Regions from separate parts of the Streptomyces tremellae genome, predicted to be linked through region 2. Evidence: riboswitches for the same ligand, from Rfam matches in the RefSeq annotation. Region 2 holds a riboswitch; the other holds the start of a gene.
What was found. Region 2 has a riboswitch for cyclic di-AMP ahead of ABEA77_RS11320 (transglycosylase family protein). Riboswitches for the same ligand answer to the same signal wherever they lie in the genome.
Positions count from the first base shown of each region.

Region 1: another riboswitch for cyclic di-AMP. It lies ahead of ABEA77_RS00890 (transglycosylase SLT domain-containing protein); the one in region 2 lies ahead of ABEA77_RS11320 (transglycosylase family protein).

Region 1 is NZ_BAABEP010000001.1:194,700-198,574, reverse strand. It holds gene speB (agmatinase) at 1-569, opposite strand, end outside; cyclic di-AMP (ydaO/yuaA leader) riboswitch at 1,228-1,389, shown strand; gene ABEA77_RS00890 (transglycosylase SLT domain-containing protein) at 1,392-2,240, shown strand; gene ABEA77_RS00885 (LCP family protein) at 2,358-3,875, opposite strand, start outside.
Region 2 is NZ_BAABEP010000011.1:118,605-122,479, forward strand. It holds gene eno (phosphopyruvate hydratase) at 1-775, opposite strand, end outside; gene ABEA77_RS11320 (transglycosylase family protein) at 1,183-1,869, opposite strand; cyclic di-AMP (ydaO/yuaA leader) riboswitch at 1,873-2,100, opposite strand; gene ABEA77_RS11325 (transglycosylase family protein) at 2,423-3,661, opposite strand; gene ABEA77_RS11330 (cytochrome P450 family protein) at 3,843-3,875, opposite strand, start outside.

The sequences.
Region 1 (3,875 bases), on a different contig from region 2:
TCGAGCAGCCCCTCCTCAACTGCCCGGCGGAACGGTGTGCCGTGGGTGTACGGCTCCCCGAAGTACGTGTCCCAGGTGTCCAGATGGGCGTCGAAGTGCAGCAGGGCCACCGGCCCGTGCACCCGGGCCGCGGCCCGCAGCAGCGGCAGCGAGAGGGTGTGGTCGCCGCCGACCGTCACCACCGACGCGCCGCCCGCGGCGAGTTGGCCGACGCGCTCCTCCACGGTGGCCACCGCCTGCCCGATGTCGTACGGGTTCACGGCGATGTCGCCCGCGTCCGCGACCTGCACGGCGGCGAACGGGGACACGTCGAGCCCCGGGTGGTAGGGGCGCAGCAGCCGGCTGGCCTCGCGCACCGCGGCGGGCGCGAACCGCGCGCCGGGCCGGTAGGACACACCGCTGTCGAAGGGGATGCCGACCACGGCGACTTGGGCGGTGCCGACGTCTTCGAGGCGGGGCAGCCGCGCGAAGGTGGCGATACCCGCGTAGCGGGGCACCACCGAGCTGTCGACGGGTCCCACAGGTCCTGCGGGCGCGCCGGCCGGCGGCTGCTGCTCGTTCGATGTCACGGGACGGGTTCCTCCATGTGGATAAGGAATGAGCGGTGCGGCGCGGGCGCGCCCGGTGGGGGAGCCCGCACGGCACCAGCAGCTTACGCCGCGGTCGCCTTTTGATTGCGCGTCAGAATGGGAAAGGGAATTGCTTTCCCGTTGGCGGGGCCTTGCGTGCGACTCTCCTGGGGAATCGATCCGGGTTCCGCTTGGTGTTCTCAGGCGATCTTCCAGGGGTCCTCGCGGTATGTCGTGGCGCCGCCGTGCGCGAGGACGGATTTCTGATCGCGTGTCATTGGCCGAGAGGTGGGCCGCAAGGAGGGCAGGCCGTGGATCCACGGCGCCGTTATGGGCGTTTTGGTGCCGTTCATACCTAATCCCACTTCTGGGCATTTGAGGTAAGTTATTGCTCTCTGGCGGGTGTTGTCGGGGGTCGTTGCGCCTCTGTTCGGTGATATGCGTCACCAGAAGGGGTGTAGGGGCCTGTTGGGGCGGTGCCTCATTTCGCGCGAGTCCAGGGCGCGTTGGGGCTTCCGGCGGCCGGGGGAAGATCGGGTATTCCCTCGCTGAGGGCGTTTAAAGCATCGCTGCATGAATTCAGAACTTGTTTCGCTGCGAGGTCTTCGCTTACGTTCTCGTCATTCCGGACAGACCGCCGAATCCTGCCGCTGCCCGGATACCTCAACCACTGAACTCATCCATACGGCAGGAGCGGGGGACCCAGGTAAGTCGCCGTGCCGCGCATGCGGACCGGCTCGGGGTGAAGCCGCAGCCATGCGGCCGGGCATCTCCAGCCCGAACCCGACAGCTCACCTCGCAGGCGACGGAGAGGAATTCAGCATGCCCAAAAAGGCCAACCACCGCCGTCCCCTGTCCCGATCGCTGACCCGCGGCCTCATGGCCGCAGGTGTGGGCGGCGCGGTGATCGCCGTACCCCTGCTGACCGCCGCAGCGGCCAACGCCGCGCCGGCTCCGCAGTCCGTGGCCCACGAAGCCGCGGTCCACCAGGCCGCCAAGGCCCCCGTGCGGGCCCACGCGGCCGCACACACCGCCGCGGGCTCCGTGTACACCGTGGTGCCCGGGGACTCGCTCTCGAAGATCGCCTTCGACCACTCGCTGTCCGGCGGCTGGCACAAGCTGTACCAGGACAACCGGGAGGCGGTCGGCGGCAACCCGTCGCTGATCCACCCCGGCCTCAAGCTGTCCCTCGGGCACAGGGCCGCCGCCTCAGCCGCCCACACCACGGGCGCCGCCCACACCACGGGTGAGCGCGCCGGGCACACCGAGCACACCGAGCGCAAGACCGTCATCAAGACGGAGAACACCGCGGACACCGCCCCGGTGAAGAAGGCCGCGGCCCCGGTGTACGCCGACAACCTGGACGGCTGGATACGCCAGTCGCTGGCCATCATGGCCCAGCACGGCATCCCCGGCAGCTACGACGGCATCTACCGCAACATCATGCGCGAGTCGTCCGGCAACCCGACGGCGATCAACAACTGGGACTCCAACGCGGCCCAGGGCACCCCGTCCAAGGGCCTGCTCCAGGTGATCGACCCCACGTTCCAGACCTACCATGTCGCGGGCACCTCGATGGACCCGTACGACCCGGTGGCGAACATCACCGCCGCGTGCAACTACGCGGCTGCGACGTACGGCTCGATCGACAACGTCAACGGCCCGTACTGACGGACACACCGCCCGCTCGGGTCCGCCGGAACACACCGGCGGTCCGGGCGGGCGGCACGCGGAGGCCCGCCGGAACACACCGGCGGGCCTCCGTACGTCCTCCGCGTGTCGTCCGTGTCAGGGAGCGGAGTCCTTTTTGTTGGGGGATGCCGCATATGCCTGAGCGGGTGTCATCGGTACGCCGTTGATCTCGACCGTCTTGTACTGGCTCACCTCGGCGCACGCCTTCGAGTCGTCCGCGGTGTCCGCGTGGGCGCCCGAGACGGCCTCGTGCGCGTCCCCCGAGCCGCCGCCGCTGCCCGAGGAGCCGCCGGGGTAGGCGGATCCCGAGGGCCAGTCCGAGCCGATGGTGAGCACGAGGCCCGCGGTGTCCGAGGACGTGACCTGGGAGGACGGCAGGCCGAGCGCGGCTGCGGCCGTCTGTGCCGCCGCCTTTTGCCCCGGGCCGTAGGCGAGCGTGGTGCGCGCCACCGCGCTGCCCGCGTTGCCCGACGCCTCGACGGTGAAGCCCTTGCCGGTGAGGGCCGAGGCGACCGTGCCGGCCCGCCCGGTGATGCCGGTGCCGTTCTCCACGGACAGCGAGACATCCGAGGGCGCCACCGAGGCCTGGGGCTTCGCCGTCTTGGACGCCGACGCCGTCGGCTGCCCGCCCGCCGCCGTCTTCTTGCCGTCGGACGCGGTCAGCGACTTGTCGTCGGCGATCGCCGAGAACAGTGCGGTCGCGCCGGGCGCCGGGATCACCCGGTTCGCGTCGGTCGGGGACTGCCCGGTCTGCATGGTGGTGAAGGTGATCCGCTTCGCCGGGACCTTGTTGAGGTCGTCGGCGAGGCCGATCAGCTTGCTGATGCTGCCGAGGCCGGTGTCCACCGTCATCGCCTTGGTGGCGCTGTCGGCCAGCGCGTAGACCTTGGGCGGGTCGGAGAGGGTGCCCGCGCTCTTGAACTTGCGGATCATCGCGCTGAGGAAGATGTGCTGCGCGTACGTGCGCCCCAGGTCGCTGCCGTCGCCCAGGCCGTGCCGGGTGCGGACGAACTCCAGCGCCGCGTCGCCCTTGAGGGTGTGCGTCCCCTTCGCGAGCTTGAGGTGCGAGTACGTGTCGTAGACGTTGTCACTGACACACACCGACACACCGCCCACCGCGTCGGACATCTTCACCACACCGGAGAAGTCGAGCATCACGAAGTGGTCGATGGGGATGCCGGTGAGCTGGTGCACCGTGGAGACCTGGCAGGCCGGGCCGTACTGGAGCGCGCTGTTGATCTGGCCCTGGTAGCCGCCGGTCGAGGGACCCCCGTCACTGCCCTTGCAGGCGGGGATCTGCGTCTCGGTGTCGCGCGGGATGCTCATCACGGTCGCGTTGGACCGGTCCGCGGAGATGTGCACCACCATCTCGACGTCCGCGTTGTGCCCCGCGGCCGAGGTGCTCGACCCGCAGCCGCCGCCGAGCTTGCAGTCGCTCGCCGAGTTCCGGCCGTCCGAGCCGATCGCCAAAATGTTGATCGGGGTCCTGCCGAAGGAGTCCGCCTTCTCCTTGGACCCGCCGTCGATGGCGATGCTGCGGATGTTGCCGCTGAGGTGCTCGTAGAGCCAGGCGCCGCCGCCCGCGACGATCAGGATGAGCGCGGACACCACCGT
Region 2 (3,875 bases):
CGAACTCGTAGCTGCCGTCCTGGTAGAACTCGGAGGCGGCGACGTCGAGCGCGAGCGCGATGTCGCGGCCCGGCACGTAGCCGGCCTCGGTGACGGCCTCCAGGATGAGGTCGAGCGCGGCGCGGTTCGACTCCAGGTTCGGCGCGAAGCCGCCCTCGTCGCCGAGGCCCGTGGACAGGCCCTTGTTCTTGAGGACCTTCTTCAGGGTGTGGTAGACCTCCGCGCCCCAGCGCAGGGCCTCGGAGAAGGACTCGGCGCCGATCGGCGCGATCATGAACTCCTGGATGTCGACGTTCGAGTCGGCGTGCGCGCCGCCGTTCAGGATGTTCATCATCGGCACCGGCAGGAGGTGCGCGTTGGGGCCGCCGAGGTAGCGGAACAGCGGCAGGTCGGACGCCTCGGAGGCGGCGTGCGCCACGGCGAGCGACACGCCGAGGATGGCGTTGGCGCCGAGCGACGACTTGTCGGGGGTGGCGTCCAGGTCGAACATCGCCTGGTCGATGAGGCGCTGCTCGGTGGCGTCGTAGCCGACGAGCTCGGGGCCGATCTGCTCGATCACCGCGAGCACGGCCTTCTCCACGCCCTTGCCCTGGTAGCGGTTCTGGTCACCGTCCCGCAGCTCAAGGGCTTCGAAGGCGCCGGTGGAGGCGCCGGAGGGGACGGCCGCACGGCCGGTGCTGCCGTCGTCGAGGCCGACCTCGACCTCGACGGTGGGGTTGCCTCGGGAGTCGAGGATTTCCCGGGCTACGACGACGTCGATCGACGGCACGAGCATCTCCTTCTGGGAAGTGACGTGGGGAGCGCAGGGTCTGCGTCTGTAGTCCTTGCGCCAAGAGCCTAACCGGCGCGGGCGCCGCCGGGTGCTCCGGGCAGTCCCCACGCCGGGCGGCGGCGCGCGGCACGGCCGGACGAGTGGCCGCCGTCCCGGACCCGGGGCCGTGGGGGTGGCCCCGGGTCCGGGCCGGGCGGCCCGGGGCCCGCCGGGCCCCGCACGCCCGAGCGGCCCGTCCCCGTGCGGGCCGGGCCGCTCGTGCCGGCCGGTGTCGGCCGGTGCGCCGTGGTGTGCGCCTCCCCGTTCGCGCGGCTCCTGCCGCCCGGCCGCAGGGAGGCCGGCCGGGGCCCGCGGCGGGCGGGCCGTGGCCGAGCGGCCCCGCGGGGTCCGCGTGCGGGGCGCGCGGACCGTCAGTGCAGGTGCAGCTGCTGGCCAGGGAAGATCACGTTCGCGTCCTTCACGATGTCCTTGTTCAGGTCGAACAGCTTCTTCCAGCCGCCCTTGACGTGGTGCGCGGACGCGATCTTCGAGAGGGTGTCGCCGGACGCGACCTTGTACTCGCCGTCACCCTTCTTGATCACGGTGGGTCGGGCGGTGCCGCGGCTCGCGGGCTGCGAGGCGCTGTGCTGCTGCACGGGGCGCTGCTGCGCCTTCGGCTGCGCGGGGGCCTGCGGGGTCGAGGTGGTGTGGGTCGTCTCGGCCTGCGCGGCGCCGGAGCCGCCGGGGCCGGAGAGGCCCGTGCCGCAGACCGGCCAGGCGCCCTTGCCCTGGCCCGCGAGGACCTTCTCGGCGACGGCGATCTGCTGCGACTTGCTGGCCTGGTTGGCCTGCGGCGCGTACGCGGTGCCGCCGTACGCGGCCCAGGTGGAGTTCGTGAACTGGAGGCCGCCGTAGAAGCCGTTGCCGGTGTTGATCGACCAGTTGCCGCCGGACTCGCACTGGGCGACCTGGTCCCACTCGGAGACGGAGGCGGCGGACGCCGACGTGGCGGAGAGCAGCGGCACCGCGACTGCGGCGCCGGTGACACCGGCGAGCGTGGCGTAACGGACGGCCTTGGACGGGCGACGGTGCTTGTGGGCCTTGCTGGAACGCAGCATGGAGCATCTCCTCACCGACGCCTGCGAGGTCAGCTGTCGGGTTCGGGCGCAGTGAGTTGCCCGGTCGCGATGGACCACGTGGTGCGTGGTCCGTGCGGTGCGCACCGGCTGTGCGCGCCGCTCGCGGCTTAACCCCTAGCCGGGCCGCTGGGCCGTCCATCCACGGACGGCCTTCCCGGTCCGGCGGCGGAACCTTGGGTCCCCCGCTCCTGCCTTCGGCGCTTGACGCGACGACTGTTCCCGTCGACCGACGGCAGGATTCGGCGTTTCGGTCGACAGGGCCCGCGGTGCGAGCGGTGAAGACCGTAAACATACGACTGTCAGATCTTCAAAGACGGACATACGGGCGGTAAAGCCCAAATCGTTCACCCGCATGGACCCATTTCCCCAGGTGAACCCCGAAACAGGCGAATCTGGCGGCCCATTTCGACCAAACGCCCCGAAGAGACGCTTGTCTCACTTTCACAGAGTCGGACATACGGTGCCGAACTGACAGCGCACGGGGGCCACTTCATGGCCACCCGTGCGCTGTGCGACGGTCCGCGTACCGACGTCAGTTGGCTCCGAGCTCCAGGGTCTGGCCAGGGACGATGTGGTTCGGATCGGACCCGAGCGCCGTCTTGTTCGCCTCGTAGAGCGCGTGCCAGCCGCCCTTCACGCCCTGGCTCGCCGCGATCCCCGAGAGGCTGTCGCCCGCGTGGACCGTGTAGCGGGCCCCGGGGCGGTGCGCGGTGGCGGAGTCCGCTGACGAGGTGTCACCCGATGCGGCGTGTCGCCCGGCCTTGGACTTCTGGGCTGAGGTGCCCGACGCGTGGGTGGCGGGTGGCGCGCCGCGGTGCTTTCCCGCGGTCGCGCCCGGGGCCGGCGCCCCGGTGGCCGCGGGGCTCGCACTGTCCGCCGGCTCCCCGGTGGCCCGGGCCGGGTCCTGGGAAGGGAGCTGCCACAGGGCCTGGGCGTCGCCGCCGGTGTACCGCGGCGCGAACGGGATGCGGATGACGTCCCGCACGACACCGGGTCTGTCGGCGTTGCCCACGGAGCCGACACCACCGGTGGGCGGGAGGACGCCGCCGTCGTTGTCGCGGCTGACGCCCGAAGGGAGGCCGTCGTCGTCGCCCTGCTCAGCCGGGGGTGTGGCGCGGTGCTTGCCGCCGGACGACGGGGTGGCGTGCGACGGCGTGCTGCCGTGCGCCGGGGCGTCGGGGCTCGCGCCGTCCGAGGGCGTGGCGGAGGGGTCGGGCGCGTCGTCGGAGGCGGCGGGCGCGTCGCCCGGGTCCGTGCTCGCCGAGGGGTCGGGAGTGGCCGTGTCGCCCGTGGTGGGGCTGGCGGAGGGGTCCGGCGTGGCGGAGTCGTCCGAGCCGCCGAGCAGGCCGCCGACCACGTCGCCCAGGGTGCCGCCGTCGTCGTCGCCGCCGGACGGCGTCGTCTGCGGCAGGCCCGCACTGTCGGCGCAGTCGGCCCACGTCTGGGAGCCCTGGTCCGTGAGGATCTTCTCGGCGACGGAGATCTGCTGCGCCTTGCTCGCGAGGTCGGGACGGCTCGCGTACTGGCTGCCGCCGTACTGGTCCCAGGTGTCCTGGCTGATCTGGAGGCCGCCGTAGTAGCCGTTGCTGAGGTTGGCGTCCCACTGTCCGCCGCTCTCGCACGCGGCCACCTTGTCCCAGGTCGAGGTGGACGCGGCGCTCGCGCTCGCGGAGGCGAGCAGCGGGATGGCGAGGGCGGAGCCGGTCACCCCGGCGGCCACGACGATCGCGGGCGCCTGGCGGGGTCGACGATGTCGGCCGTTCCCGGACATGCGATTACCTTCCGTGTACGTGGTCGCGCATGGAATGCGCGACGCGCGAGGTGATCCGCCGCCCTGGGGCTCAACGCGCCCACTGGGGCCGGTGGGTCGCTCGGCAACGTAGCGTCAGTCGAACGCCTGTCACAAGTCGGTCCAGTGGAGATCACGCGAATATCACAGACTTGACACGACCTCAGTCACGCAGGGGCGCGAAGCGGACCGGAAG